Regions from separate parts of the Pseudarthrobacter sp. WHRI 8279 genome, predicted to be linked through region 1. Evidence: riboswitches for the same ligand, from Rfam matches in the RefSeq annotation. Region 1 holds a riboswitch; the other holds the start of a gene.
What was found. A riboswitch is a leader RNA that binds a small molecule or an ion and turns the genes downstream of it on or off. The one in region 1 is predicted to bind S-adenosylmethionine.
Positions count from the first base shown of each region.

Region 2: another riboswitch for S-adenosylmethionine. It lies ahead of ABRP28_RS02370 (homoserine O-acetyltransferase); the one in region 1 lies ahead of ABRP28_RS13935 (DUF1737 domain-containing protein).

Region 1 is NZ_CP168162.1:3,005,585-3,021,159, reverse strand. It holds gene ABRP28_RS13960 (glutamate--cysteine ligase) at 1-178, shown strand, start outside; gene ABRP28_RS13955 (DUF222 domain-containing protein) at 267-1,976, opposite strand; gene ABRP28_RS13950 (DUF1905 domain-containing protein) at 2,099-2,401, shown strand; gene ABRP28_RS13945 (O-succinylhomoserine sulfhydrylase) at 2,416-3,624, opposite strand; gene ABRP28_RS13940 (rhodanese-like domain-containing protein) at 3,625-4,035, opposite strand; gene ABRP28_RS13935 (DUF1737 domain-containing protein) at 4,032-4,310, opposite strand; SAM riboswitch class IV at 4,324-4,437, opposite strand; gene opgC (OpgC domain-containing protein) at 4,741-7,155, shown strand; gene ABRP28_RS13925 (GNAT family protein) at 7,191-7,781, opposite strand; gene ABRP28_RS13920 (hypothetical protein) at 7,922-8,179, opposite strand; gene ABRP28_RS13915 (TetR/AcrR family transcriptional regulator C-terminal domain-containing protein) at 8,452-9,165, shown strand; gene ABRP28_RS13910 (pyridoxamine 5'-phosphate oxidase family protein) at 9,251-9,715, opposite strand; gene ABRP28_RS13905 (aminodeoxychorismate lyase) at 9,782-10,711, opposite strand; gene cls (cardiolipin synthase) at 10,812-12,284, shown strand; gene pabB (aminodeoxychorismate synthase component I) at 12,361-14,421, opposite strand; gene ABRP28_RS13890 (low molecular weight protein-tyrosine-phosphatase) at 14,472-15,011, opposite strand; gene ABRP28_RS13885 (LysE family transporter) at 15,123-15,575, opposite strand, start outside.
Region 2 is NZ_CP168162.1:529,152-544,726, forward strand. It holds gene ABRP28_RS02330 (FAD-dependent oxidoreductase) at 1-366, shown strand, start outside; gene hutI (imidazolonepropionase) at 378-1,589, shown strand; gene ABRP28_RS02340 (DeoR/GlpR family DNA-binding transcription regulator) at 1,685-2,473, shown strand; gene ABRP28_RS02345 (CPBP family intramembrane glutamic endopeptidase) at 2,579-3,358, shown strand; gene ABRP28_RS02350 (DUF222 domain-containing protein) at 3,416-5,038, opposite strand; gene ABRP28_RS02355 (VOC family protein) at 5,255-5,893, opposite strand; gene ABRP28_RS02360 (S8 family serine peptidase) at 6,169-7,995, opposite strand; SAM riboswitch class IV at 8,244-8,359, shown strand; gene ABRP28_RS02365 (bifunctional o-acetylhomoserine/o-acetylserine sulfhydrylase) at 8,402-9,727, shown strand; SAM riboswitch class IV at 9,848-9,963, shown strand; gene ABRP28_RS02370 (homoserine O-acetyltransferase) at 9,977-11,092, shown strand; gene ABRP28_RS02375 (MFS transporter) at 11,274-12,656, shown strand; gene ABRP28_RS02380 (alcohol dehydrogenase catalytic domain-containing protein) at 12,769-13,887, shown strand; gene ABRP28_RS02385 (LysR family transcriptional regulator) at 13,971-14,870, opposite strand; gene mmsB (3-hydroxyisobutyrate dehydrogenase) at 15,005-15,575, shown strand, end outside.

The DNA.
Region 1 (15,575 bases):
TGGCACCGGGGCAGCTGAGCAACGCCGGGTCCGGGACAAGGCCATGGCAGGTCCTCCGCCCGAAGATCTCGGCCTGGGCGCCGTTGTGAACCACGCAGTCAACATCACCATGCGGGGTGCCCCCGACCTCGCGGAAGTGGAAGCTGCTCCGGACCTGCTGCGCGTCCGGCAGTCCTAGGCAGCCCTGGGCAACCTTGTGCAGCCCTGGGCGTCAGCCGATTCTGGTCTGTCCTGCAGCCCTGGTCTGTCCTACACCGTGGCCTGACCTAAAGAGCCGAAAGGGACGCTTCCAGCCATAGGTGCCACTTCGGGAACGGGTCGTTGGGGAGTTCATCCTCCGTGGGTCCGGGGTCTTCCGGCAGGTCCACGTCTGGCGGATCGAAGTCATCGGGCGGGTCCACGTCCTGAGGCATCCCAAAATGCTCAACAAAGCCCTGGAGGTCCCTGCCTTCGAACGCAGACAAAACCGGTTGTCCTGGATCCGGCTGCTTTGCAGCACTCCACATGTCAGTAACCCAGCCTGGCCAGTGGGGTGGTTCCCAGTCCTGGTGTTCGCTTTTGTAGTGCCGGCCGGTGGGTGAGGTCCAGCCGGGCGGTTCATTTTTGGTGGCCGGTGTTGGTATCCATCCGCTGGAATGCCGAAGTTTGTGGTGCTTCGGGCAGGGCTGTCCGAGGTTGCTGATGCCGGTGGTCCCGCCGTGCTGCCAGGCCAAAAGGTGGTCTGCCTCGTTATCCAACGAGTTGTTGTTGCAGCCGGGGAAGGAGCATTTGCCGTCCCGCATTCGCAGCCAGTCACGCATGGCTTTGGTGACCCGGTAGCTGGTCCGGCCGATCTCCAACGGGGCCCCGTCCCTCGGATCAACCAGGACCCGATGGAACGAGGCGGCACCATTCGCGACGAGTTCCCGGGCCATGGACGCCGGTACCGGACCGTGCCCGTCCAGCATCGCGGGCTCATCCGTCAGTCCCATGAGGGAGAATACCGGCACGGTGACGAGGACCTGCGCCCGGATGGACGTGCCCTGGTCTGTGCCCGAGCCTGTGCTGCTGTCGCCAGGGCCGGTGCCGGAGCCTGTGCTGTCTTTGCCGTGGGTGCAGTCTATGTGGCCAGCGCCGCTGGTGAGGCCCGCGGTGGCGAGGACGTCTGCGCGGAGCAGGGTGAGAGTGCGCGCCTCGTTGGGGCTTTGCATTCCCCGGGAGAGGGCGGTGAGCCGGTTCCAGATCGCCAAGCCCTGGTCAGCGGGTAGGTAGGCCGAGAGCCAGGCCTTGCCATCCTGGCCAGGTGCGTACCCCACCCGGCGCTCCGCCACGCCCTTGGCGTGGCGCTTCTCCAATGATTCGGGATGGTGGCGTTCCCGCCAGGTCCTGGCTTTGGCCCTGAACCGGTACGCCGGCATCTCCCCGATCGTTGCCGCTCCGGGCGGTCTGGGTGTGTCCGGATCCAGGAAGTGGGCCTCCAGGGCCGCGGCGCCTGCGGGGTCAAGCGTGGCAGCCTCCTCCGCCATCCCCCGGGCATGCGCCCAGGAAATCGTCCCGGACCCTAACGCGGCAAGGGTCCGGGGCAGGGACGTGGTCAGGGCGTGGGACTCGGCCAACAGCGCACTGGCGGCCCGGTCACCGATCACCAGTGCACATCCCACCTCGGCCACCAGGCTCCGCTCCTGTGCCGCGGCCTCATGCGGCGAGGACGGCGGACCGTTCAACAGGCCCGTGGCGGCAGCGAGCACCTGAACCGCCTGCGCCTTCAACGCCGCCAGCCTCGCCTCCGATCGCGCCACTCCCGCCAGAACCCACAGTGCCCGGTCAGCAACCCGCTGCAACGGATCATCCAAAGCAGCAGCAGGACTTGGGGTGGCTTCGGGGCTAAGCCCTCCGGCGTCAACCGCAGCGTCCCTGCCATCCAATACAGCAGCTAACGCAGCGACGGCAGCCACAACGGCTGCCTCCGCCTGCTCAACCGCCGGGTCCGTTTCCATAAGGACATCATCCTGCGGGGGTCTGACAAAAAGGACCATACGGCAGGGGCTGTGGATAACTAGTGGCCTGCTGGATATCCACGGCCCTGGCGGCACCCCCGCAGGCATGCAATACTCGGCGCGTGACGTCGTCGTACTCGTTCAAAGCGGAACTCTGGCTGTACCCCGGCGAGGCTGGCTGGCATTTCCTCACCCTGCCCCCGGACGTCGCGGACGATGTCCGCGCACAAAATGCAGGGCGCAGCAAAGCGTTCGGCTCAGTCCAGGTGAGTGCGGAAATCGCCGGCCAAACCTGGCAGACCTCGCTCTTCCCGGACACCACAACAGGGACGTACCTTTTGCCGGTCAAGAAGGCTATCAGGGCCAGGGCGCGAATCAGCGAAGGCGACTCCGTGGAAGTGAACCTGTCCGTTCAAGGCGCCTGATTCCCGGTGCAACCCTAGATCTGCTTGAGCGCCTGCTCCAGATCGCCAATCAGGTCGTCCACATCCTCCAAGCCAACGGAAAGCCGCACAACGCCGTCGCTCAGGCCAATAGCGGCCCGCCCCTCCGGCCCCATGGCGCGGTGCGTGGTGGTGGCCGGGTGGGTGATGAGGGACTTGGCGTCCCCGAGGTTGTTGGAGATGTCGATGATCCGCAGGCCGTCCAGCAGCGCGAAGGCGGCTTCCTTCCCCGAGCGGCCCCCGGAGGGAGCCAGCTCCAGGGTGAGGACCGTGCCGCCGGCACTCATCTGCTTTGCTGCCAGCTCATACTGCGGGTGGGACTTCAGCAGCGGGTACTTCACCCAGCTGACGGCCGGCTGTTCCTCCAGCCACTCCGCGAGCCGCAGCGCGGTGGCCGAGGAATGGTTAACACGCAGCGCCATGGTTTCCAGGCCCTTGGTGAGGACCCAGGCGTTGAAGGCGGACAATGCCGGGCCGGTGTGCCGCATCAGCTGCTTCACGGGGCCCTCGATGAACTCCTTGGTGCCCAGGATTGCCCCGCCGAGCACCCGGCCCTGGCCGTCGATGTGCTTGGTCCCGGAGTAGACAATGACGTCCGCGCCAAACTGCCCGCAGCGCTGCAGCAGGGGAGTGGCAAAAACGTTGTCGACGACGACGGTCGCCCCGGCCGCGTGAGCCAGTTCGCTGACCGCCGCGATGTCCACGATCTCCTGCATGGGATTGGACGGCGATTCGAAGAAGACGGCGGTAGTGGGCTGGGACAGGGCCTCGCGCCACTGCTCCAGGTCCGGTCCGTCAACGAAGACCGTCTCCACGCCCCACCGCGGCAGGATTTCGTTCAGGATCACGAAGCAGGACCCGAACAGCGAACGGGCGGCCACTACACGGTCGCCGGCACCGAGCAGGGCACCCAGGGCGGTGAACACGGCCGACATTCCGGACGCGGTCGCAAAGCACGCCTCTGTTCCTTCCAGGAGGCGGAGCCGCTCCTGGAACGTTGCCACGGAAGGGTTGCCGTAGCGGGAGTAGACAAAACGCTCGTCCTCGCCCGTGAAGGCGCGCTCGGCGGCGGCGGCAGATTCGTACACGAACCCTGAATTCAGGAAAATGGCCTCACTGGTTTCCTGGAAGTTGGTGCGGTCCAGGCCGCCGCGCACGGCCTGGGTATCGGGGCTCCAGCCGGCGGCGTCTTCGTTGAAGGTCACTTAGATCTTTCCCAGGTTTGTTGGCAGGCCGCGGTTCTTCCAGCCGTTGACGGTGCGTTCGCCGAAGCGGTCGGGGTCGCCTTCAAAGCCCTCCAGCACGTTGTAGGAGGTGAAGCCGGCCTGGGTGGCCGCTATGGCCGCCGCGATGGACCGCTGACCGGAGCGGCACAGGAACACCAGTTCTGTTTTGCGGTCTTCGGGCGCCTGCTGGTTGAGGTCGTTGATGAAGTCCGGGTTTGGAATGCCCCCGGGGAAGGTCCACTGGATGAACAGTGGATCGTTCTCTGTTGCCTTGGTGTCCGGGATCCCGATGTGGGCCCATTCGCCCTCGGTGCGTACGTCCACCAGGATGGCGCCCTGTTCCAGCTTGTCCCAGGCCTCCTGTGGCGTCAGATCTCCTGCGTAGCTCATGCGTGGCCCTCGCCGTCGAACTCAAGGTCTTCGCCTGACGACTCCAGGTCGTCCACGGCATCCGCCACTGCGGCGTCTGCCGAGGCGATGGCTGCCGGCAGGACCACGGCCTGTGCCACGATCACGCTGGTGCCGTTGAAGGTTGCGGCGGGGCTGCCGTGCAGCACATAGCCTTCCGCCAGGGCGTTCGAGATCCGCTCGCAGAATTCACGGTTGTCCGGGCCGCTGATGAGGCGGTAGGACAGTTTTTCTTCAGGGGCAGGTGCGTCAGACACGACGGATCTCCTTCTCTCACGCTTGCAGCTCGAATGGTCGATATGCCGAGTATTCACCTGAGGCACCCCGCCGTGGAAGGAGGGTTGCCGACCGGCCAGTCAGGGCTTGGCGCCGGTACTCATTACTCCCCAAAAACGTAACACTTGCCGCCCGGGGCTGCACCGCCGTCGTCGTCATGTTGCGTAACTGAAGGATGCTGCGCGGAGGCGCGGCACCAAAGATGCATGCGCCACGTCCGTTCAACGCACGACGGCGGCGCCACCTTGGGCATGCAGGTGCCAGGTGCCTGCCGCCAGCGCCAGCCCGGATAAAGTTTGTCCAGGGGCGCCGCCCCGTCACTTGAGGAATAAGTCCCTGGGGGGTCTCATCAGCACGCTATCCGCTCCCGCACGTCCCGCCCCGAGCGGCCGCCCGCGGCCCCTCCACCGGATGGCTGCCGTCCTCGCCGCCGCGCTGATGGCCGTCCTGGCCGTGGTGGTGCCCGCCGGGCCGGCGCAGGCGGCCCGAAACCTCCCGGAGGAAGGCAAGCCGCTGCTGGGCGCAGTCCTCGAATGGGGAGAGGACACCGCCGGGGGCTTCTCCGAGCGGCTCGGGGCATCCCCCGCGATCTTCGGACACGACATCGCCTTCCCCTTCCGCGCCTCGGAAGAGGGCGACATCCGGGGCTTCCTGGAGCAATCCGCCGGACAGGGCGCCGATGCGATGCTCACGGTAAGGCCTGTTGTCCCGCTGGACCAGGTCACCCCTGACGCCGCTGCAGCTTTTGCCGGGGAAGTGCGCCGGATAAAAGGTGACTCTAAAAGCCAGCTGCTCATCCGCTTCGCTCCGGACATGAATGCCAGCTGGGTGGAGTGGGGCCAGCAGCCGGCCGCCTACCGGCAGTCATTCCAGGCGGTGACAGCGGCTTTCCGGGCGGCCGGGACCGCCGGCGGTTATGCCATGGTGTGGGAACCGTATTTGGGCAGGGACTATCCCTTCGAACGGAACCGGAACGCGCCCGCGCCCGGAACCGAAGGGTTCTCCCTGTTGGACACCAACGGCGACGGCGCCTGGAACAGCTCGGACAAAGCCTACGAACCCTACTACCCCGGGGACGACGCCGTGGACTGGGTGGGCTTGACGGCCTACCACGATGACACTGCAGGGGGTACCGCGGTCAATACCGTTCCCCGCGCCGGTGAGCTGCAGGAGATGCTGACGGCCTCCGGCGGGGAAAACTTCTACGGGACGTATGCGGCGGGGCGGGACAAGCCCTTGATGCTGCAGACTTCGGCCTTTTACAGCCCGTCCGCCGGAGGTGCCGCGGAAGCGGAGATCAAGGACAGCTGGTGGGGCCAGGTCCTGGGAGCTGCCGGATCAGCCGGTTTCGCGATGACGGGCGCAGTGGTCTGGGACGAACGCACCAGTACACGGGACACGGGTGTGGCCAGCATCGACTGGCGCCTCACCGGAAACGCGGGGATTGCCGAGGCTGCCCGCACCCGGCTTGAGGGATCCCCGGTGGTGACGGGGCCGGTTACCGATGTCACCCCTGGTGCATCGTTCGTCAGGTCCAACACGCTGTCCGGGGCGGCCGCCTGGAGCGTGGGGGCGGCCCTCCTCATCCTCCTGGTGGCACTGTGGCAACTCCCCGCCAAAGTCGGTGCGGTCACGGCCTGGGGCTACAGCGACAGGTCCAGCAGGGACTCCCGCGTGGACCTGCTCCGTGGCCTTGCCATCGTCTTTGTGGTGGTGAACCACCTGGGCCTGGTGTCGCTGTTCCAGCTCCTGACCCAGGAGGCGGTGGGCTTTGTTTCGGGCGCCGAGCTGTTTGTCCTGTTCTCCGGGCTGGTGGTGGGCATGGTCTATGGGCCCAGGGCGAAGGACGACTTTGGAACGGTGGTGGACCTTACTTCGCGCCGGGCAGGAAAGCTCTACCTGACGGCGCTGGTGGTGCTGGTGGGCGTCTTCCTCTTGTCGCTGCTGCCGGTGTTCCGGACAGATGCGCTCACGACCTTCGTGGACCAGGGCACGGGCGGTGCAGGGCATGAAGGTGCCGGCCGCAGCTACGACCTCTATGCAGGCATGGAAACGCTGTTCCAGTTCCCCGTGCCGCCACAGGTTCTTCCCGCCATCCTGCTGCTCCAGTTCGGGCCGTGGCAGTTCAACGTGATGGGCCTGTACGTGGTGCTGCTGCTGGCCAGCCCCCTGATCCTCGCGGCCCTCAACCGCGGTAAAGCCGTGTGGGTGCTGGCGGCATCGCTGGCCGTGTACGCGGCGGGTACGGTGACGCGCTTCCGGATCCTGCCGTCGCAGTTCGAGGATTCATTTCCCCTGCTGGTGTGGCAGGTGCTGTTCGTCGTCGGCCTGGCGGCCGGGTTCCACCGGCGGAGGATCGTGGCCTGGCTTTCAGCGCACCCCTGGGCGGTGGCGGCCTGCACCGCCCTGGCCTTCGCGTTTGCCTTCCTGTCATGGGGCAATCCGTACCTGGCCAACGGGTTTGACGTCCGCCTGGCGATCATGCCGGACACCGCGTACCGGGCCATGTATGACCTGTTCTTCGGACGCACCTACCTCGCTCCGGGCCGGCTGTTAAACGTCCTGGTCCTGGTGGTGGCGGCCTATGCCTTCCTCACCGCGTACTGGAAGCCGGTGCAGCGCGCCTTGGGCTGGTTCCTGGTCCCCCTGGGCCGCGCCACCCTCTATGTGTTCATCATGCACGTGGTTCTCATAGCCGTCGTTGCCAATATTCCTGCCCTCCAGCAGGGAAACATCTTGGTCAACACCCTCGCCTATGCCGTAGTCCTCGGGCTCCTCTGGGTGATGGTGCGGACCCGGTTCCTCTTCAAAATCATCCCCACCTAAGGACGCGACCTCCGCGGAGGCTTATCTGAACTCACTCATGGCTGCGGCAGGATCAGCTGGTGGAGCAGATGGTCCTGCCACCGGCCTGCGATCTTCAGGTATTGCGGCGCAACCCCAATCTCCCGGAACCCTGCCCGCTGCAGGATCCGCTTGGACGCTGTGTTGTGCAGCAGGGTGGCAGCTTGGATGCGGTGCAGGCCAAGCCCGGTGCGGGCGTAGTCGACCGCGTGCAGAACGGCGGCCGTGCCAATCCCTTGCCCGGTGAGTTTGTGGTCCACCCAGTAGCCGAGGTTCGCGCTGAGGAAGGGGCCGCGGACGATCCCCGTCAGCGTGACTGTCCCAGCCACGCGCCCGCCCGCCCGGCCGGTGCGCGGCGTGCCCCCGCCGTCGTCCTCTTCCTGTACCAGTACCCACGGAACTTCCGAGCCCAGCGCGTACTGGCCGAGCTTGGCGCGGATTATGTCCGACTGGTGCCCGCCGGTAAAGAACGCATCCGAGCGTTTCGGCTCCCATGGAGCCAGGTGCTCTCGATTGCGCGTGTAGGCCTCGGACAGCGCGACGGCGTCCGCGGCCGTGAGCAACCTGATGCGTAGTCCTGCGCGCAGGTCAGCGCTGCTGTCAATCATGTACGGATCCTTTCGGGCGGGGCGCTGTGGATGCAGCGTATCCGGCCGCCGCCAAGAAGAGATCCGCAGGAACAGGAATGGCGTGGACCCCGTGCCCGAAGGCACGTGGTCCACGCCATTGTCCGTCTACTGCGGCTTTGCTATACGAGCCCGGGGTAGCTCGCCAGGATGTAGTCGGCGGCAGCGGGGCCCTTCATGCGCAGCCCGTTGTGGCCGGAGGCAATCCTGCGGTGGCTCATGGCTGCCCAAAAGTCCGATTCAGGTCCCGGTTTCTGCTGGTTGATAAAGCACCAGCTGGTGTACAGGCCGTACAGGCGGTCACGGTCCAGCGTGGATTCCGAGGCCTGGTCGAGGTAGGTGGCTTCTTTGAGAAAGAGGTCGAACTGCGAATGTGCCAAGACGGCTTCCCTTCGCTAAGTGCGGTGGTACTGCCGTTCGGCTACAGCAGCGAACCTCAATGCCGTGCACAGGGCAATGGAGTGTGGATGAAGCCGCAAAACAGGTGGGCTGCTGAACAGCGGCACTACGAATTTGCTGACTACCGAATTGTTGGTTCCGGGCGGTGTCACTGCCGCATCTACACTGTAGACTTTAGCCGTAGACAACCAATCAGGCAAGCGCATGGAATTTCCCTCCCCATCAGGGCTTGCCGCCATCCAGGACGGAAACAATGGCCTCCGCGAAAGTCCCCGCGAACTTCACCGGGCCAGCCCAAAAGCAGCGCCTGAGCCGGGAGCTCGTACTGGCGAAAGCGCTCGAAGTGGTTGACGCCGAAGGCCTGGACGCACTGACCATGCGCCGCCTCGGCCAGGAACTGGGCAGGGACCCGATGAGCCTCTACCGCTATGCGGAGAACCGCGCCGCGCTGCTGGACGGGGTCACCGAGCTGGTGCTCAATGAACTCACCATCCACCCCCAGGATCCCGACTGGAAAGCCCAGCTGCGCCAGATCGCGCACGATCTACGCCGCCTGGCCCTGCAGCACCCCAACGTGGTGCCACTGCTCGTGACCAGGCCGCTCTCCACCCCGCTGGGACTGCGGCCGCTGGGCACCCTGCGTCCCCTCGAGCAGATCCTCTCCCTCCTGATCGGGGCAGGCTTCAGCCCGGCCGACGCCCTCCACGTCTACCGCGCCTACTACGGCTTCCTCTATGGCCATATCCTGAACGAACTCCAGGAATTCGTGGTGGACCCGGAGGAGAACGAAGCCCTGCTGCGGCTCGGCCTGCACCGGTTGCCCGCCAAGGAGTTTCCGCGGCTGCGGGCACTGGCCCCCGCCCTGGCCGAGTACGAGGGCTCGGCCGAGCTGGACCAGGGCGTCACCATCCTGCTGTCCGGGCTCGAAGCGCAGCTTTCACTGCGCCTGGGCAGCTCGGCCGGCTAACCGCCGTCCGCAAGTGCCAAGCCGCGATCGGCAAGCGCCAAGCCGCCGTTGAAAACTCCCTGCGGACGCCGGACCGGGAACGGAACTACTCGAAGGAAGCGCGGCGCTTGTCCTGGGCGCGGGTGGCCCAGACGTCGGGGCGGTTCACCTTGAAGCGGCGGCCCGTCAGCGCGCGGGCCGACAGCCGGATGTAGTTCGCCTTCTCGCCCGGCTGCCATGGTTCAAGTCCCAGGCTGTCCACGGCATCCTTGTCTGCCTGGTCCTCGATGAGCTGGGTATCCCCGCGCAGCACCACGCTCCACGCCTCTTCGGTGTGGGGATCGTAGCCGTCGATTTCCAGGGCCGCAGGCCGTTCGGACAGTGCGCTCCAGAGTTTGGTGACGCCGGCCGTCCGGAACGCGATGCTTCGGCGGTGCACCACGTAGTTGATCGGGAAGATCTCCGGGTGGCCGTCCACTACCACTGCAAGGCGGCCGACTGTGTCATTAGCCAGGAGTTCCCAGCATTCGTCAAAGGTCAGGGTGCCATCCGGCTGCGTCTGCGAGTCCATGAACCACACCTTACGGCCACTGTCCCTGCGGAACCTAGAGTGCGACGGCCCGAATCGCAGGCCGAGCTACTGGATGCCCGCAAACAGTTCGTTGAGTTCCGCGGTGAGTTCCTTCTGGACTGACGGCGTGCCCACCTGCTTGCCGTCGATGTGGTTGACCGGGGCCAGCAGCCGGACACTGGAGATCAACCACACAGCATCGGCGTCCAGCAGGTCCTGCGGCTCCAGCGGGCCGTAGCCCAGTTCCCATCCTGCTGCCTTGGCGGCGGTGAACAGCGCCCCTTGCGACGTTCCGGGCAGGATCCCTCTGTCCAGCTGGGGCGTGATCAGCCGCTTCACGGATGTGCCGTCGTCGGTCTTTTCCACGTGGGCCAGCAGCACAGTGGAGGTGGGACCCTCCAGGACCCGGCCGTCCGTGGAAATGAAGATGACGTCGTCCGCGCCCTGTTTGTGGGCGTGGCGCAGGGCAGCCATGTTGACGGCGTAGGAGAGTGTCTTGGCGCCGAGCAGCAGCCACGGTGCGCGCTCGGCGGCGTCGCTGTCATAGCCGCGGTCAAGGAGGATGACGTCGATCCCGGTTTCGCGCTGGCGCCGGGCGCCTGCGCCCACGGGCGAGACCTGCACCCAGCAGGTGGGGGCAGCCGCGCCCTCCACACCGCGGGTCACCACAAGCTTCACCACCAGTTCGTCCCCGGCCCCGGCGGCGGGAGGGTTCTGGACCCGGTGCTCGGACAGTGCGGTGGCAATGGCCCGGCGCCACTCGTCCTGACCGGGGATGGCGAGGTCAAGCGCGTCTGCGGAGCCGGCAAGACGGTCCAGGTGGGCCTGGATCTTCCGGACGTTTCCGCCCACGGCCAGCATGGTCTCGAAGACACCGTCACCGCGGGTGGCGCCCTGGTCTGTCACCATCAGCTGCGGCTGGGAAGCGTCGGCCAGCCGGCCGTCAGGGTAAGTGGGGTCGAGGAAAACGAGAACCACGGGCGCTGGAGAGGTCATGGCTCCAGCTTAGTGCGGCGTCCCACCGATAAGCTGGGCGAAGTGCCCTGGCTGGAAACCGTCCGCCGGGAGCTCATTTTCCGGGGGTTCATCTCACGTGTTGTGGCCATTTTCGCTTGCCGGCACCGCTCCAGGGTGGGTGGTTGTGGTGCTGGGCATCGCCGACCTGGTGATCAGGGTGCTGGCTGTGGGCATCATTCCCGGCAACAGGCGGCCCACTACGGCCATGGCCTGGCTGCTGGGCATCTTCTTCGTTCCGTTCGTGGGCATCATCCTGTTCCTCCTGTTCGGCAACTTCAAGCTCTCCAGCCGCCGCCGGGAGCAGCAGCAGCAGGTCAACGAACGGGTGCGGGCCGGGATCTCCTCGCTTGCCGACGTCGAAAGCGACTACCCGGGACCCGAATGGGTCAAGTCCGCCGGGGAACTGAACCGCAGGCTGGGGTCCCTGCCCATGGTGGACGGCAACTCCGTGGACCTGATCCCCGGCTACCCGGACTCCCTGCTGGAGATGACAAACGCGGTCCGCAAGGCGAAGAAGTTCGTCAACGCCGAGTTCTACATCATGAGCACGGACCACATCACCGACGACCTCCTCACGGCCATGGAGGAGGCAGCCGAGCGTGGCGTGGAAGTGCGCGTGCTGTTCGACCATATCGGCACGCTCCGGGTGCAGGGCTACCGGAAACTGCTGAAGCGGCTGCGCGCCGGCAAGATCCAGTGGAAGCGGATGCTGCCGCTGCTGCCCATCCACGGCCAGTGGCGCCGGCCGGACCTGCGCAACCACCGCAAGATCATGGTGATCGACGGCGAAATCGCCTTCACGGGTTCACAGAACCTGATCGAGCCCTCCTACAACAACCCCCGGCACCGCAAGGCAGGCCGCGAATGGGTGGAGCTGATGGCCTGCCTCCGCGGGCCCATCGTCACCACGCTGAACGTTGTTTTCGCCACCGACTGGCTCAGCGAAACCGATGAATCGCTGGAGCACCAGCTGCAGCTTCCGGCCAATCCGGAACCGGGGAACGTCACCGCCCAGGTGGTTCCCAGCGGCCCCGGGTTCATCACCGAGAACAACCTGCGGCTGTTCAACACCCTGATCTACTCGGCCCAGCACCGGATTTCCATCTGCAGCCCCTACTTTGTTCCGGACGACTCGCTGCTCTACGCCATCACCACAGCCGCCCAGCGCGGGGTGGACGTGGAGCTTTTCGTATCTGAGAAGGGTGACCAGTTCCTGGTGCACCACGCCCAGCGGTCCTACTACGAGGCCCTGCTGGAAGCCGGCGTCCGGATCTACCTCTACAAGGCCCCGTTCGTGCTCCACGCCAAGCACTTCACCATCGACGACGAGGTGGCGGTCCTCGGCTCCAGCAACATGGACATGCGCTCCTTCTCCCTGAACATGGAGGTTTCCGTCATGCTGTTGGGCGAGGACATCGTCACCAAGATGCGGGCCGTGGAGGACACCTACCGGGACATATCCCACGAGCTCAAGCTGACGGATTGGATCAACCGGCCCCTGGCGGCCCGCTACGTGGACAACGTGGCGAGGCTGACGGCAACGGTCCAGTAAACCCTGGGAGTTTTTGTCCACTTATGTAGGGTTTAGGGGACCTGAAGTCTGCATATCTGGACAAAAACTCCAGGGGTCAGGTGTGGGGGAAGTCCGCGCCGAGCGTTGAGAGGACGCCGAACGCCTTGGTGCGGATTTCCTCGTATTCGTCCTCCGGATCCGAATCCGCGGTGATGGCACCGCCGACGCCGAGCGTCAGTTCCGCCGTTCCGTCGCCGCGGGTGCTGGTCACCAGGGTCCGGATGGCGACGGCGAGGTCCGTGGCCCCGTCCAACGAAAAATAGCCGATGGCTCCCGAGTAGACCCCGCGGGGTCCGCCTTCCAGGCTGTCCAGGATGGCCATGGTGCTGATTTTGGGCGCGCCGGTCATGGATCCGGCGGGGAAGCAGGCGGCCACGGCTTCGGCCCGGGGTGAACCGGGTTTCAGCTGCGCATCGATGGTGCTCACCATCTGGTGCACCGTGGCGTAGCTTTCGATGGCGCAGAGCCTGCTGACGGTCACCGAGCCGGGCACGGCGAAATGGCTCAGGTCGTTGCGCAGCAGGTCCACGATCATGATGTTTTCGGCGCGGTCCTTCAGCGCCGTGGCAAGGTCTGTGCGAAGTTTGGCGTCCTCGGCAGGGTCTGCACCCCGGCGGCGGGTTCCCTTAATCGGCTCTGCCCGCATGCCGCCGTCGGCCGCGATTTTCAGGAACCGCTCGGGCGAAGTGCTGGCTACCGTGAGGCTGCCAAAGCGCAGGTAACTGGCAAAGGGGGCGGGATTCCTGCGGCGCAGCGCCAGGTAGGTGGTCCACGGATCCAGGGCATCCGCCGGAATGTCCGCGGACAGGGCGGTGGTCAGGCAGACCTCGTAGGAGTTCCCCTCCCCGATCTGGTGCTGTGCTGCAGAGATTTTCGCCAGGTATTCAGCGCGCGTGTCCCGGCTGCGGAATTCCGGCGCTGCCGGGAGGACGACGCCGGTGCTGCCGCCGGCCCTAGCGGCCGGCCCTGCGTTTTCCACGGCGGCCCGCGCCCGGTCCAGCCAGTCATCCGCGTCGGGAGCGTCCAGTGCCAGGAGCCAGGCGGTTCCTTCGGCGTGGTCCAGGACCACGGCCCTGCCGGCAAAGATGAGCGCCGCGTCGGCGGTGGGGGAGGGAACGTCGGTGCCGCCCGTCTCGCGCTTGAGCTCGTACCCCAGGCACCCGAGCCAGCCGAGCGTGAACCCGCCGGGGTACGCCTTGGGACTCTCGACGGCGGGGAGGCCCCACAATGTGTCCAGCCAACGGAAAAACGGGCCCTGTACGGTGGCGGTGGCGCATCCCGCGCTCATCAGGCTCTGGCCCGAACGGTGCGTTACAGACTGGCCGAACGTGCCGCCGTCGTCCGCCATGATGCTAAAGCGGCTGCGCTCCGCAGCCGCCGCTTCCCCTCCGTCCTGCTCCGGCAGGGCCCCCGCGTTGGAGGAGTCCAGCCAGACGGCGTTGGCCGAGCGGCCGTATAGGGAACGGAAAAGTCCTGGGCCGTCCGGGCGGACGTCCAGCCGTTCCGCGCGGAGGCGCAGCCCCCGCCGTGCTGACAGTTCCGGTGCCAGGGCCGGGGCCAGCGCCGGAAGGTAGGGGAGGACCTGCAGCACGTCCGCCGGTGCTGATCCGTCCGCGGGGTTCCGGACGCGGATATCGGCAATGCTGGGGACGTTGTCCGCCGCGAGCCACGCCTCTTCCTGCGCTGCCCACTGGTCCCAGAACGGCTCATAGGTTTCGCCATCCCGGTCCAGCGCCCGGATCCGGCGCACGTCATCCGGCGCTTCGGCCCAGATCACCGCGTTCAGCAGCGGCCGGGCCTCTGCCGCGGCGGCCCCGACGCCCTCCACAATGACGATCTCGGCCGGAAGCGTCACCCGGGATTCGCCGTCGTAATGCTTCTCCCAGTTCCAGCAGACCCAGGAGGCTGCCTCCCCGCGGCTCAGGGGAGCGAGCACCGTGGAGACATACCTCTCGATGCCCGCCGCCAGCCCATTCCAGCCGGGGTATATGTCCTCAAGGTGGAACAGCGACACCCTGTGGTGCGCGCGCAGCCTGGCGGCCAGTTCGACGGCGAGCGTGGTCTTCCCAGCGCCGGAGCGTCCGTCAATGGCGATGATGACGGGGGCTGGGCTCATGGAGTAGAGCGTACCTTTACGGCCGCCGGCCTTGCACAACGGGCAGGGAGCTAACGGGCCTGCCGCTGGAGTTCCGCGCCCCGGAGGACGGCCGACTTGATGTGCTCCACGATCCCCGGGAGTGCAGCGTGGATCTGGTGCCAGACGGCGTCGAAGTCCGCGTGGCCGCCGTACCAGGGGTCCTCGATGCCCTGGTCCAGCAGGTCCAGGCCTGCCGTGGCGGGATCGAAGCTGCGGAACATGCGGATCTTGTCCAGTGACTCCTGGTCCGGAGCGGCTTCGCTGAGCCAGGCATAGTGGTCGATGTCCAGCGCAAGGATCAGGTCCCTTGAATGGAACCAGTCCAGCTCCCACTCGCGTGCCACGTGCTGCTCTGAGCCAAGCTGGGTGGCGGCGAGCCGGCGGGCGGCCCGGGGGTCAATGGGGCGTCCGGCCTCGTAGCCGGTGGTTCCTGCGGAGTCCACGGCCACCAGGCCGTCCAGGCCTTCGCGTTCAAGGGCCGCGGCGAGCATGAGCTCAGCCATGGGGGACCGGCAGATGTTTCCGGTGCAGACGGCGATGACGCGGTATGGGCTCGACGCTGAGTTCATGAAACTAAGCATGCGCGCTATTGGACGGATTGGCTAGAGAAGTCATTCACATTGCTTGACAGCCTTGTAAAGAAACTTTCTTTCCGTGTCACGAACGCTGGATGGTTGAGTCTAGTGAAGGACGGCGAGGAGGATGCCCACGCCGATGAAGAGCACGCCAAAAACCTTGCTGAGGACCAGCTGCCCACGGGTGGAGCGCGTAAAGCGGTGGAAGGACCGGGCGGCTGCCGCAAAGAAGAACCACATCACCAGGATGTCAATGGCAATAATCGTGGCAGTCAGCACAATGTACTGGGGGAGCAGCGCCTGTTCGGGCCTGATGAACTGGGGCATGAAGGCCAAAAAGAAGATGATGGCCTTGGGGTTGAGCAGATTGACCCACAGCCCCCGGCGGAAGATGGACCAGGCGGGCTCATTCCGGAGGGCGGCGGTTTGCTGCTCTTCGAGAACCGGCTTGCTCAGGAACTGCCTGATGCCCAGGTACACCAGGTAGGCGGCGCCTGCGAAGCGGATGATGTTGAAGGCGACGGGAGAGCTTGCCACCAGCACTCCGACGCCGAGCGC
Region 2 (15,575 bases), 1.9 Mb from region 1:
AGCGGGCCTGAGGATGCCCGGCCCCGGCCCGGCGACATTGAGCGGCTGGTGGGCAAGTTGAACGAAATCACCACGCTGGGAATCACGGAAGTCCGCAGGGCATGGACGGGGCTGCGCACGGAGGCGGCCGACGGTGTACCGGTGGCGGGGTTCGACGCCGAAGCGCCGGGCTTCTACTGGCTCGCCGGCCAGGGCGGCTATGGCTTCCAAACGTCCTCGGCCATGGCTGAGCTCGCGGCCGCCCAGATTTTGGCGGGCCAGGGCGGTGCGGGACAAGGGACTGCAGCCCCGGCAGCCGGGACGGCGGGTCCGGAATCCCGGACAGCGCAGGCACTGGCAGCCACCCGCTGGTCCGTGCGGCGCTGAAGAATGGCTTTATGAGTACCTTGATCACCAATATCGCCGAGTTGATGACGCAGGACCTGGAACACCGGGTCCTGAAGGACGCTGCGGTGGTGATTGAGGGCGAGCGGATTTCATGGATCGGCGCCGCTGCCAGTGCCCCGGCCGCCGATGACGCCGTGGATGCGGGCGGCCGGGCCGTGCTGCCCGGCTGGGTGGACTCCCACACGCACCTGCTGTTCGCAGGGGACCGGACTGCCGAGTTCGAGGCGCGGATGGCGGGGGAGTCCTATGCGGCCGGCGGCATCGCGGTCACTATGGGCGCTACCCGGGGCACCTCGGATTTTGACCTGACCCGCCTGGCGCTTGGCCGTGTTGACGAGGCCGTGTCGCAGGGGACCACCTATGTTGAGACGAAGACCGGCTACGGCCTGGACGTTGAGCACGAAACCCGGAGTGCACGGATTGCCTCCACCGTGGCGGACCAGGTCACGTTCCTGGGGGCCCACCTGGTTCCCGCCGGGCAGGACCCGGAGGAATACACCGACCTGGTCTGCGGTCCCATGCTGGCGGCTGTCCGGCCTTTTGTGCAGTGGGCAGACGTCTTTTGCGAGGAAGGCGCCTTCACGGCGGAACAGTCCCGGCGGGTCCTGCTGGCTTGCCGTGACGCCGGCCTGGGGCTCCGGGTCCATGGAAACCAGCTGGGTGAAGGCCCGGGCGTGCAGCTCGCGGTAGAGCTCGAAGCCGCCAGCGTGGACCACGTGAACTACCTCAACGCCAGGGATGTTGACGCTTTGGCCGGGACCTGGACCGGCTGGGATGCGGCAACCGGCAGTGGCAGCCGAGGCACGGTTGCCACCTGCCTGCCGGCCTGCGACCTTTCCACCCGCCAGACGCTGGCTCCTGCCCGTGCGCTCCTGGATGCCGGCGTCCAGGTTGCGCTGGCGTCCAACTGCAATCCCGGCACGTCCTACACGAGTTCCATGGCGTTTTGTGTGGCCACAGCCGTGCTGCAGATGCGCCTCAGCGTCCATGAAGCTGTCCGGGCGGCCACGTACGGGGGTGCCCTGGCGTTGCACAAGGACAAAGGGAACGACGCCGACGGCGAGCGGGCGGTGGGGTCCCTCGCCGTCGGCCATCGGGCGGATCTGCATGTCCTCAATGCGCCGTCGGCCACGCACCTGGCTTACCGGCCGGGCATGCCACTGACATACGCTGTATGGCGGGCGGGGAAACAGGCGCGGTAAGCGCCCGGCTCGTATGACGTTAGGTGATCGTTTTGGGTCTGTTACGATCAGAAAACGTCATCTAAATGGGTGGCGGGAGTATCTGGAGGCCCTGCATGACCCGCACCGATCGATTGACGGCAATCCTCGACCTCCTCGCGCGGACCGGCCAGGTGGAAGTCGAAGAGATTGTCACCACCCTGAATGTCTCGCCGGCCACCGCCCGGCGCGATCTGGACAGCCTTGCCAAACGCCGGCTGCTCACCCGGACCCGAGGCGGTGCCACCACCGGAGCCCTTGCCTACGACCTGCCTGGCCGCTACAACCGTGAGGATCACGCCGAGGCCAAGGAACAGATTGCCCAGGCTGCTTCAGCGCTGATAGCCCCAGGCGCCGTCATCGGATTGTGCGGCGGGACTACCAGCACCGCACTGGCGCAGATCCTGGCAACCCGGGAAGACCTTAACGCACCTTCCAACCAGCCCACGCTGACAGTTGTTACGAACGCCATCAACATCGCGTCGCAGTTGGCGGTCCGGCCCAGCATCAAAGTGATGGTTACAGGCGGGATCCTCAATCCACGGTCCTATGAGCTGGTGGGTCCGTACACGGACATCATCATGCAGAAGGTGGTGCTGGACATCGCCTTTATCGGCGTGAACGGCATTGATCCCGAAGTGGGGCCAACCAACACGGGAGAGGGTGAGGCCTCAGTTAACGCCCTCCTTGCAAGCAGGGCACGGGTGTCCTATGTCCTGGCGGATTCGTCCAAGGTGGGCGTGCGCGCCTTCGCCACTATGGACGGGTACAACTTCACCCGGCTGATTACGGATTCCGGAATCTCGGCGCAGGACAAGGCTGCCTTCGAAGCCAACGGCACGGAAGTGATCGTCGCCGCCGGCTGACCGGCACCCGGCCCTGCGGTTCCCCTGGTGGCATACAGGCCTGTGCCTGCGTGACACTGGAAGGGCAATCAGCCCTGATCCAGAAACTGAAGGCAAGATGGGAACATGCTGGTTCCCTCCCGCCGTCGCCTGCGGCTTGAAGTCTGGATTGTCCTGGGCCTGTCTTTGGGGCAGTCTGCTGTGTACTCCGTGGTGCAGCTCCTGGACAAGATGACCCGGGCGCCGCTGGCTGAAGGCACCTCTACGCTTAACCGCTCGCAGAGCACCCGCGAATATTTTGACCTGACGTACCAGTTGCTGGACATCCTCTTCGCGCTGGTTCCCGTGCTGCTGGTGCTCTACTTCCTCACCGACCAGCGGCAGGCGCCGTCCGGCCATGGCAGCAACCCGGGTTCAGCCTTCCAGAAGCTGGGCTTCAACTTCGCCCGCCCCCGCCGGGACCTGCTCCAGGGCCTGGGTCTGGCAGCCCTGATCGGCGTTCCTTCCCTGGGCCTGTACGCCGCAGGCAGGGCCTTGGGGATTACGACGGCCATCATTCCCAGCGCACTGGACGCTTACTGGTGGACGGTGCCGGTGCTGATCCTGTCCGCGCTCCGCCATGCCGTGGTGGAGGAGGTCATCGTGGTGGGTTACCTGATGAACCGCTTCGGAAGGTTCGGCTGGAGCATTCCGCTGTCAATCATGGCAAGCTCGCTGCTTCGCGGCACCTACCACTTGTACCAGGGCTTCGGCCCCTTTATCGGCAACGTGGTGATGGGCATCGTCTTCGCGTGGCTGTACACCCGCACTCGCCGTGTGATGCCGCTTGTCATAGCCCACGCGCTGCTCGACATCGTGGCCTTCGTGGGCTTCAGCCTGTTCGGCAAGGCTGTCGGCCTGGGCTAAGCCTTCGCGGCAACCTCAGGCACTTTTGTCAACACGACGGCGGGCAGGAGGTGCCGGCTAAGTCAGTGCCGGGTCCCGGTCCCTGATCGGGTCCCAGTCGCTCATGGGGTCCTGGGGCAGGACGGGCGGCAGGGCGTAGAAGTCGTCCCAGAGGGGGTCGTCCACGGGTATGTCGTCCAGGTCTATGAGGTTGTCATCTTCAGGTTCCTCTAGTGGTGGTTCCGGGTATGGGAGGTCTGCGGCAGGGCAGGCACACGCGCCGGGCATGGGCGGGTAGGGCAGCATGCCGGGGACTTGCCCGTTGTGATGCTCCCCCGGATTCAACCCCGCCGGCATGGCGGACAGGACAGATTCGGGCCAGTGGGGTGGTTCCCAGTCCTGGTGTTCGCTTTTGTAGTGCCGGCCGGTGGGTGAGGTCCAGCCGGGTGGTTCAGTTTTGGTGGCTGGTGTCGGTGTCCAGCCGGTGGTTTGTCTGAGTTTGTGGTGTTTGGGGCAGGGTTGTCCGAGGTTGCTGATCCCGGTGGTCCCGCCGTGCTGCCAGGCGAGGAGGTGGTCTGCCTCGTTATCCAGTGAGTTGTTGCTGCAGCCGGGGAAGGGGCATTTGCCGTCCCGCAGCCGCAGCCAGTTCCGCATCGCCTTGGTGACCCGGTAGCTGGTCCGCCCGATCTCCAACGGCGCCCCATCCCTAGGGTCGACAAGGACCCGGTGGAACGAATCGGCACCATTCGCAACCAGGTCCCTCGCCATCGACGGCGGGATCGGCCCGAAGCCGTCGAGCATGGCCGGCTCATCGGTCTCTCCCGTCAGGGAGAATACCGGCACGGTGACGAGGACCTGCGCACGGACCGCCGACGAGTGGGCAGGATTGCTGCCGCTGGTGAGGATCGCTTCGGCGAACTCGTCTGCCCGGATCTGGGTGAGGGTGCGGGGCTCGTCGGGTCCTTGTGCGGCCCGGGCGAGGGCGTTAAGCCGGTTCCAGCCCGCCACGGCCTGATGCGCGGGGAGGTAGGCCGAAAGCCAGGCCATGCCGTCCTGGTCCGGCCGGCACTCAACCCGCCGGTCCGCCACGCCCCTGGCGTGGCGCTTCTCGATCGATTCGGGATGGTGGCGTTCACGCCAGGTCCTGGCCTTGGCCTTGAACCGGTAGGCGGGCATCTCCCCGACCGTGGCGGCGGTGGCGGGTCTTGGTGTGTTGGGGTCGAGGAAGTGGGCCTCGAGGGCCGCGGCGCCGGCGGGGTCGAGGGTGGCGGCCTCGTCCGCCAGGGCCAGTGCGTGCTGCCACGAGATTGCTCCGGCCTGCAGGGCCGAGAGGGTCAGGGGCAAGGTCGTGTCCAGGGCGTGGGACGCGACCAGGAACGAGCTTGCGGCCCGCGGCCCGATGGCCAGTACTGCGCCGATTTCCGCGGTGATGGACATTTCCTGCGCCTGCACCGGCGCCCCGGGAGGGGCAAGGGCATGGGCGGTGTCCGCGTACTTCATGGCGGCGCGGGCTTTCAGGCCTGCGAGCCCGGCTTCGGCCTCCTTGGCACCGGCGAGAATATCCAGGGTCCCATCGGCCAGCCCGGCCAACGGATCAGCAGCCGAGAACGGCTCTGAACCACACGCGTCCACCTCAGCGTTGAGCACAGCGAGGGCGGCGCGGATGTCCGCAAACGCCTTCTCCACCGCTTCGCTGCCCATGCACTAATCATGGGGGGAGGGTCTGACATTTACGCCGGAAGAGGCCGGGCGCGCGGGAAACCAGGCAAACCAGATCTGCTCGGAGACGAATTCGGCCGCCATCGGCGGGTGACGCCGTTGTCACCTGCTGATGGCGGCCGAAGCTTAGGCGGGCAGTCTCAAGTATCTGCCCGGGTTGATACCCGGCGGGGGCGAACCCATGCCGGGAGGGGAGAATCAGATAGTGACTGCCCCGTTGGCGGTCTCGAAAGTCACCGAAAGGATTCCGGGTGTTCCGTGCGGTGCCACCCACTCCACGGCAACGTCTTCCAACGGCTTCTCCACGGGTTCACCCAGCCACTCGGTTACCCGGGCGGCAGAGCCGGCTATGGTGAGGCAGCTCATCTTGACGTTGCTCTCGTAAGCGTTGGAGGGGTGCAGGGAAGGATCGCCCTCCCACTTGAGCATGTACGGGACCTGTGGGTCTGCGATCAGGCCGAGGATGCCGATCTGCTTCCAAACGAGTTCGCGGCCGTCAGGGAATTTACGGTTGCCGTTGACTGAGGAGCGGCCCAGGCGTTCCTCGAAGGGGGCCAGGTCATCTACCTCGACGCACCAGCCCATCCAACCGCCGCCGGCTGCAGACCGTGCACGCACTGCCTGGCCGAAGGGCGCCTTGTCCGAAGCCGGGTGGTCCAGGACCTCAACGACCTCAAGGTACTTGTGCCCCGCGAGTGGGATGATCATATTCCGGGTTCCGAACCGCGGGTGGACTCCACCCTTTACTGCCTCGACGCCGAGGGCAGAGGAAATCCGGTCAGTGGTGGCAGCCAGGCCATCGTGTTCACAGGCGTAAGAGACGTGATCCATGCGCATGGCAACATCTTGGCACTTTGTGATCGGGCTCTCAGCTAAGGGTAGCCTTACTGGGCTCCGGGCTTTCAGTCGTGCTGAAATTCACGCCCACAACAAGCCGAGGGTCCGATTGTTGCCAGCCCTGGACACTGTTACCAGACGTGCTGGCGATGAGGCGGACGGTGCCGCTGCAACTCCTGCAGCTGGCATCTGTGGGGCTGCCCGGGGGGCACGCCGGTAGTTTTGAGCGATTGTCGTCGCTTCGCCGGCATCGCAACGGCACGCCATCAACACCTTTAGAGCCGTTCGGTCCATATGCTTCCGTTGGACCAGTAGATGATGCCGTTTTCGAAGCGCTGGGCACGAGTATACGTATTCAAGGAGTACTCGTCCGTGACCGGGCGCCCGATAAAGGCGTAGCCTCCTCTCCGCTCATACTCCCAGCGGATGGCCCCCTGCAGCAGCCTGGTTCCATACTGAGGTGTGAAGTAAAAGGTTCCACCCTGGAAAGCCTGGACCGCACCTCCCTCAAGCCAGCGGCTCTCATCGGACACAGGGTAACCGGCTACGCCGGTCTGGCCGCCCTTATTCCACCATGCCTCCCGGATTCCGGCGCCGATGTAGTGAAGGCCAATTTGCGGTGTGTAGTACATGGTTCCATTCGTGAAGTGCTGGGCTATGGCTCCGCCGCCCAGAGACTCCTCGTCCCGGATGGGGTAGCCCGAGTCATGCCCGTTGAACCACTTCTTCTCAATGGCACCCCACAGCGGGTGTGCCCCACCTGCAGGCGACCAGAAAATCAACCCATATTGGAACTGTTGCTGCGCTCCGCCCTGGACTGTTTGTTCCTGGCTGATGGCCGCGCCCAGCTGGGACGCTGGTCCGCCCAGTGAGTCGTACTTGGCCCCGATCGCCCCCGCCACCGAAAAGTTGTTGACGGAAGCTGATCCGGTGTACAGCAGACGGTTCGGCGTTCCACTTCCGGATCCTGCAACCTTTCCTCCGGTCGCGGACGAGAGCAGCCGATCGGTCACCTGGCTGGGTGTCAAAAGCGGGTTGCCTGAGAGGAGGACAGCGGCAGCACCAGCCACATGCGGCGTAGCCATGGACGTTCCGCTGAGTGACGCCGTGGCCGTTGCGGAAGTATGCCAGGCGGAGCTGACGCCGACACCCGGCGCGTAGAGGTCAACGCATTTGCCGAAATTGGAGAAGGAGGCCTGGCGGTCCGAAGAATCGCTTGCCGCGACCGTGATCGCCGACGTCGTGCGGGCTGGAGAAGCCGTGCAGGCGTCAACGGCGTTGTTCCCCGCTGAGACAATGGCCGGGAGGCCGTTGGTGATGACGGCCTGGACTGCTGCGTCGAGCACGCTGCTGGTGGGTCCGCCGATGCTCAGGTTAACTACGGCCGGGGTGCCAGGGCGGTGGTGATCTGCAATCCAGTCCAGCCCTGCGATGATGTCCGAGTAGAGGCCGGAGCCATCGCATGCGAGTGCCCGCACCGGAATGAGGGTGGCGGATTTGGCCACGCCATGGACGGCGCCGCCGATGACTCCTGCCACGTGCGTGCCATGGCCGTTGCAGTCGCTTGATCCCAGGCCGTCAGCCTTTGCTGTCCATCCGGCGCTGACCCGGCCGCCGAAATCGGCGTGGGATGCCAGGATCCCGGTGTCTACTACGTAGACGCTGACGCCCTGGCCGGAGGCGGCAGGTGTGTAGGAGCCGGAGAGGGGCAGCGCCTGTTGATCGATCCGGTCGAGGCCCCAGGGGGCATTGCGCTGCACCTCGGAGACCGTGACCGCGTGGTCCGGCTCCACTGTTGCGGCCCGGCCTGAGCGCAGCAGGGCGGCAGCCTGCCCCGGCGTGGCCTCGATGGCCGCGCCCTTCACCGCCTTCGTAAATGTTCTGTTGACGCCGATTCCCTGGGCGCGGAGGGCTGCCGCCTCGGCCGCGACGTCCTTGCCCGGAGCGAATTGCACAAGGTAGCGGCCGCCATCGTCCACAGCGGCAGAAGGAGCGGCGTGTGCTGCGGATGCCGGCCAGGGACCGGCTGCCACCGCGCCTGAGCAGAGGGCGACGGCGGAGAGCAGGACGGTGCGACGTGCCAGGCGAGAGAACTGGGGCAACTGAAGTGTTCCTTTGGTATGGAAGCTGAAAGGCGATGAGACGGGTTCCCGGCTCAAATCTAACGGGGGACCGGTGGCAAACGGCCAAACTTCGCGCAATCCTGCGCATCTTCTGCGGAACCTTGGGAAATCAACATACGGTGCCTCCCAGCGCTGCGTCCGGCGGGGTGCGTCCCGCAGGAGGGCGGGGAAGTCACAACCGGTCACACTCATGGCGGCGGGCACATGCTGTTCCTACACTGGGCTCAGGTCATGAGCGCCAGCACCAAGCCCCGGCTTGCTGGCCGGCAACCCTCCTTCCGCGGTGGGGTGCCCCGGGTGAGGACCTGGCTGTCCGGCAAAGGCCGGACAGCAAGCGCGGCCCGCGGTGCTTTGAGCATGCCGGGCCCAGTCAAAGGAGCCTTAGATGTCCAACGGATGGTCATTCGAAACCCGCCAGATCCACGCAGGCCAGGAGCCGGACAGTGCCACGGGCGCCCGTGCACTCCCTATCTACCAGACCACGTCCTTCGTGTTCCCCAGCGCCGAGAGCGCCGCCAACCGTTTCGCCCTTGCTGAACTGGCACCTATCTACACCCGCATCGGCAACCCCACCCAGGAAGCCGTGGAACAGCGGATCGCCAGCCTTGAAGGCGGGCTCGGGGCACTGCTGCTCAGCTCAGGCCAGGCCGCTGAAACCTTCGCTGTCCTGAACATCGCGGAAGCCGGCGACCATATCGTCGCAAGCCCCAGCCTTTACGGCGGAACCTACAATCTCTTTGCCCATACCCTGAAGAAGTTCGGCATTTCGGTCACCTTCGTGGCGGACCCGGACAACCTGGAGCAGTGGCGCGACGCCGTGCAGCCCAACACCAAGCTCTTTTTCGGGGAAGTGGTCTCCAACCCCCGCCAGGACGTCCTGGACATAGAAGGTATCTCCCAGGTGGCCCACGATGCCGGGGTGCCCCTCATTGTGGACAACACCCTGTCCACCCCGTACCTGATCCGGCCGCTGGAATGGGGAGCGGACATCGTGATCCATTCGGCAACCAAGTACCTGGGCGGCCACGGTTCCGCCATTGCCGGCGTGATCGTGGACTCCGGGAAGTTCGACTTCGGCAAGGACCCGGCGAAGTTCCCGGGCTTCAACACCCCGGACCCCACCTACAACGGGCTGGTGTACGCCCGGGACCTCGGCAAGGACGGTGCCCTGGGCGCCAACCTGTCCTACATCCTCAAAGCGCGCGTCCAGCTGCTCCGGGACCTTGGTTCCGCCGTCTCCCCGTTCAACGCCTTCCTCATTGCCCAGGGGCTGGAAACGTTGAGCCTGCGCGTGGAGCGTCACGTTGCCAACGCCCTGGACGTGGCGCAGTGGATGGAAGCGCGTGACGACGTCGAATCGGTCGCCTACGCGGGGCTGCCCTCCAGCCCCTGGTACGAGAGGGGCCGCAAATATGGCCCCAAGGGCACGGGCGCGATCGTGTCCTTCAACCTCGCCGGCGGGGCGGAGGCCGGCAAGCGCTTCGTGGACGCGCTCGAACTGCACTCCCATGTGGCCAACATCGGTGACGTCCGCTCCCTTGTCATCCATCCCGCGTCGACCACCCACAGCCAGCTCTCCCCGGAGCAGCAGGCGGTGGCCGGGGTAACGCCCGGCCTGGTCCGGTTGTCTGTGGGAATCGAACACATCGATGACATCCTGGCCGACCTGGAAGCGGGCTTCCGTGCCGCCAAGGCGGCCACGGGCGCCTGAGCAGGAGCAAGGGCCGACGGCGGGGTCCCGGGCCGGGCGGGCGTGCCTGCCGGGCCCGGGACCGTCACAACCAGTCACACTCTTGGCGGCAGGCGGGTGCTGTTTCGTACACTCGAACCAGGTCATGAGTGCCAGTGACAGCCCCGGCTTGCTGGCCGGCAACCCTCCTTCCGCGGTGGGGTGCCCCGGGTGAAGACCTGGCCTGCCGGTCATTCGACGGCAGGCAAGCGCGTAAGAAGAGGTCTTGCCATGACGGTTACCGTCGCCCGTACCACCGTTTCCGGACACGGAATAGTCCGCTATGCCTCCATTGGGGGACTGGAACTTGAAGCCGGCGGCTACCTGCCGGACGTCACGCTGGCTTATGAAACCTGGGGCACCCTCAACGAGGACGCCAGCAACGCAGTCCTGATCGAACATGCACTGACCGGCAGTACGCACGTCACCCGTGGCGATACCGACGAACAGGGCTGGTGGGAGCAGCTGGCCGGGCCGGGTGCTCCGGTGGACACGGACCGTTTTTTTGTAGTGTCCATCAACATTGTGGGCGGTTGCTACGGATCCACGGGGCCGTCCTCGCCGGCACCGGACGGGGTTCCCTGGGGATCCCGGTTTCCCCTGGTCACGCTGCGGGACAGCACTGCGGCGGAAGCCCGGCTGGCCGACCAGCTGGGAATCAAGAACTGGTTTGCGGTGCTGGGGGGTTCCATGGGCGGAGCCCGCGCACTTGAGTGGGCCATCACCTTCCCGGAACGGGTGCAGCGCTGCGGAGTGATCTCCATCGGCGCGGCCAGCACGGCCGAGCAGATTGCCTTTGCCCAGGCACAAACCCTGGCGATCCGCCAGGATGCGAATTTCAACGGGGGCGATTACTACGGCGGCCCCTTTCCCGAGGATGGCCTGGCCCTGGCCCGGCGGATTGCGCACATCACCTACCGCTCCGCGGCGGAACTGGAAGGCAGGTTTGGCCGCGCACCCCAGGCTCCGGAGTCACCCCTGCAGGGCGGGGTCCTGGCCAACCGAGGCCGCTACCAGGTGGAAAGCTACCTGGACCACCAGGGGAACAAGCTGGTCCGGCGGTTTGATGCCAACAGCTACATCGCCATCACCGAGGCCCTGATGAGCCACGACATCTGCCGGGGGAGGGGGCCGCTTCCCGAGACCCTGGCGCGGTCAGGTGCGCGTTTCTTCGTGGCAGCCGTGGACTCGGACCGCCTCTACTTCCCGGCCCAGTCCCGCGAACTTGCCGCAGCCCTCCCCGGAGAAGTGGACGTGCACCTCATCACAGCGCCGATAGGCCATGACGGCTTCCTGACGGAAATAGGCCAGCTGGGCCACCAGCTCAGGGCACATCTCTCGGACTAAAACCGAGGTTCGCGGGCAAGTGGATGTGCATTTATGCAGATAGCCTCTGCATGATTCGCCGTTGAGCTTGGCGTTCAGGCGGACCATACTCGTTGGGACCCGGCGGTTCGTGGCCAAAATCACACGTATCCGCCACAGCCTGTCCCAGTGGTGTCGAAGAAGACGCCGAAGGAGTTCATCAATGAGTACGGAAAAGTCCGCCGCGCGGCGGCCCGAGGAAACCGATGTCAAGGCCTCCGGCCTGAAGAAAGTCGTCACGGCCTCCATGGCCGGCACCGTGGTTGAGTGGTACGAGTTCTTCCTTTACGCCTCCGCCGCCACCCTGGTGTTCGGCAAGCTGTTCTTCCCCAACTCCGGAACAGAGCTGGACGGCATCATTGCAGCCTTCGTCACCTACGCCGTCGGCTTCGTTGCCCGCCCCATCGGTGGCATCGTCTTCGGCCACTTTGGCGACAAGTTCGGCCGCAAGCAGTTGCTGCAGCTGAGCATCATCCTGGTGGGTGTTGCCACCTTCCTCATGGGCTGCCTGCCCACATTTGCGCAGATCGGCTACTGGGCCCCTGCCCTGCTGGTGTTCCTGCGCTTCGTCCAGGGCTTCGCAGTAGGCGGCGAATGGGGCGGCGCTGTGCTGCTCGTCGCCGAGCACAGCCCGAACAAGTCCCGCGGTTTCTGGTCCAGCTGGCCGCAGTCCGCCGTCCCCATGGGCAACCTGCTCGCCACGGCCGTGCTGTTCACCCTGTCCTCCACCCTTTCCCCCGAAGCCTTCCTCGGCTGGGGCTGGCGCGTAGCCTTCTGGCTCTCCGCAGTGATCGTCATCATCGGCTACTACATCCGCACCAAGGTCCAGGACGCGCCAATCTTCCTGGAAGCCCGCAAGGAAGTCACCGTCGAGAACAAGGGCTACGGTGTGGCCGAGGTCTTCCGCCGGTACCCGCGCGGCGTGTTCACCGCCATGGGCCTGCGCTTCGCGGAGAACATCCTCTACTACCTTGTTGTCACGTTCTCCATCACCTACCTGAAAGTGGTTGTGCAGACGGACACGTCCCGCATCCTGCTCCTCCTGCTGGTGGCACACTTCATCCACTTCTGCGCAGTCCCGCTGGTGGGCAAGATGTCGGATTCCCTGGGACGCCGCCCGGTCTACATGGCCGGTGCAATCCTCGCCGGAACCTGGGGCTTCTTCGCTTTCCCCATGATGGACACCGCCAACGATCTCATCATCCTGGCTGCCATCACCATCGGCCTGCTGTTCCACGCCCTGATGTACGCCGGCCAGCCGTCCATCATGGCGGAAATGTTCCCCACCCGCATGCGGTATTCCGGCGTTTCCCTCGGTTACCAGGTGACCTCCATCGTGGCCGGTTCCCTGGCGCCGATCATCGCCAGCTCGCTGCTGGGCAGCTTCGGTTCGTCCCTTCCGGTGGCGTTCTACCTCCTGGGCGCCTGCGTGGTCACCGCGGTCTCCGTCTTCTTCCTCAAGGAAACCCGCGGCATCTCACTTCATGATGTCGATGCCGCCGACGCGAAGGGCACGGCCGATCTTCTGGCCGCCGCCAAGAAATAAAGCCGACAGGCATTCCTCACGGCACAGCACCACGGACAGGGCGGCTGCCCGGACCTGCACGCACCGCAGGTCCGGGCAGCCGCGTGTCCACACACCTAAGGTCAGGAACACCATGCGAGCAGCAGTCCTCTATTCCACAGTTCCTTCAGGCACCAGCTATGCCGAAGCGCAGCCCCTGGTGGTCCAGGAGCTCAGCCGTCCCGAACCGCGCGCGGGCGAGCTGGGTGTCACAATCACCTACTCCAGCCTGTGCCACTCAGACCTGTCGGTCGTGGACGGATCCCGCGTCAGGCCGCTTCCCATGGCGCTGGGCCACGAGGCCGTGGGGCGGGTGGCCTCGGTGGGCGAGGGCGTCACCGACGTGTCCGTGGGGGACCACGTGGTCCTTGTCTTCGTTCCCAGTTGTGGCTCCTGCCGGGCCTGCCGGGCAGGGCGGCCTGCGCTCTGCCACCGGGCCGCCGAGGTCAACGGCTCCGGTGACCTTTTGCACGGCGAAGCCCTGCTGCGCACGCCTGCGGGCGAGCGCATCAACCACCACCTTGGGGTTTCGGCCTTCGCGGATTATGCGGTGGTTGCCCGCGAGTCAGTGGTGGTGATTGACGACGACGTCCCCGACACGGTCGCGGCGATGTTCGGCTGCGCCGTGCTCACCGGAATGGGCGCAGTCCTCAACACGGCCGCCATCCAGGAAAGCCAGTCCGTGGCAGTTTTCGGGCTCGGCGCGGTGGGGCTTTCGGCCGTTATGGCTGCGGCGCTCGCCGGTGCTTCCGCCGTTATTGCGATTGATCCCAACACCGCCAAGCATGGGCTGGCCATGGAGTGCGGTGCAACAGCGGTGGGGACTCCGGAGGACGCCGCCCGCCTGATCGCCGAAGCCGCCGGTGACGGTGTGGACATCGCAGTTGAGGCCGTGGGCTCGGCCCGGGTGATCGCGTCCTGCCTTGGGCACGTGACGAGGGGCGGCGCCGTCGTCTCCGTCGGCCTCCCGCACCCCACCGCAGAGCTGACAGTACCTGCCCTGCAGTTCGCCGGGGCGGGCAAGCGGCTGCTGGGCTCGTACATGGGCGACGCTGTACCGGACCGGGACATTCCCCTCTACCTGGGGTACTGGCGCGACGGCCGGTTGCCCGTGGAGCTGCTGCACACCGACACCAGGCCCCTCGCCGAGATCAACGAAGGACTCGACGCGCTCGCAGCCGGGCAGGTGGTGAGGCGGCTTTTCCAGGCGTGAAGCGTGGCCGGCTGCCAGCTCCCTGGTGGCTGACTCCCAGGTCGCTGAAGGACAGGTTACTGGCACGTCAAGCCGCCAGCAGGTCACGCGGCCAATAGATCCTGGCGTTCCGCCACCTCCTGCTGAAGCGCACCAATCACGGCCTGGACCCGGGCGGACCGCAGCGATTCCGGCCGTGCCACTGCCCAAATGGGGACCTGGCGCTGGAAGGCGTCAGCGAGCACCGGAACGAACTCCGGGTTGTGCGCCACCATGAAGTTCGGCAGCAGGCCGATTCCGGCGCCCCGGCGCACCGCCTCCACCTGGGCAAAGATGCTCGTTGCCTGGAAACTTGATTTCGGCATGGGCAGCTGGGAGGAGCGGTGCCCCAGCTCGGCAACCTGGAGCGCCGACTCAACGTAGGAGACGAATCCGTGCTGCCCCACGCCGTCGGGCGTCTCCGGCAGGCCGCGCTCCGCGGCGTAGGCGGGGCTGGCGTAGAGCCGGAGGAAGTAGTTGGTCAGGAAGATGGCCTGCGCGTTGCTCACATCGGTGCTGCCCACCACCACCTCCAGGTCCACACCGGAGCGGTTCTGGCTGACCCGCCGCGTGGCGCTCAACATCTCCACGTTCAGCATCGGGTGCCGCTGCTGGAGGCGGACCAGCGCGGGCGTTACGAATTCGGCGCCAAAACCGTCCGAGGTGCTGATGCGCACCATGCCGGACAGGGCGTCCCGGTCCCGGTTTGTGGCAGCGGCCAGGGAGCCGAGCGTTTCCTCGATCCTTTCCGCCGCGGCCACGGCTGAAGCCCCGAGCTCCGTCAGTTCCCACCCGTGCGGGCTGCGCTCCAAGGTGCGGCCGCCCAGTTGCCTGTCCAGTGCCAGGATCCGGCGCGAGATGGTGGTGTGTGTTGTGCCCAGCGTTTCGGCAACGGCGTTAAAACGCCCAAGCCGGGCCACCGTCAACAGAATGAGTAAGTCGTCCGGACTCGGAAGCTGTGCCATCCCTACCTCCCAGCCGTGTGCATCCATGCACATGGCCTCTGTGAATTTTTACCTTGATTGCACTTTAGCGGGATGTGAGGGTGGACACAGACCTTGCGGCCGTCGGCCGGAGAAAAAGCGAAGGAGCTTATGCCATGGCAGTCATTGGTTGGATCGGTTTGGGAAACATGGGCGGTTCCATGTCGGCGAACCTCGCAAAGGCCGGGCACGACGTACGGGGGTTCGACCTCAACCCGGCCGCCCTCGCCGCCGCGGTAACCGGAGGGGTTAAGCCGGCCGGCAGCATCGCAGAAGCCGTGGCGGGCGCCGACGCCGTCTTCACCATGCTTCCGAAAGGCGAGCACGCAAAGGCGGTCTACCTCGGCGGGGACGGGGTGCTGGCGCACGCCGACGCGCGTACCCTCCTCATCGATTCCTCCACCATCGATATCGCCGCGGCGAAGGAACTGCACGACGCCGCCGCTGCCGCCGGCTTCCGCTTCGTCGACGCCCCGGTTTCGGGCGGGATGAGCGGCGCAAAGGCCGCAACCCTGACGTTCATGGTAGGCGGCGAACCTGGCGCCGTGGAGGAGGCCAGCAGCTTCATCGAGCCGATGGCCGCCAATGTCATCCCCACCGGCGGACCCACCACGGGGCAGGCGGCCAAGATCTGCAACAACCTGATGCTCCTTATCAACCTGGCGTCCACGGCGGAGGGTGCCGTGC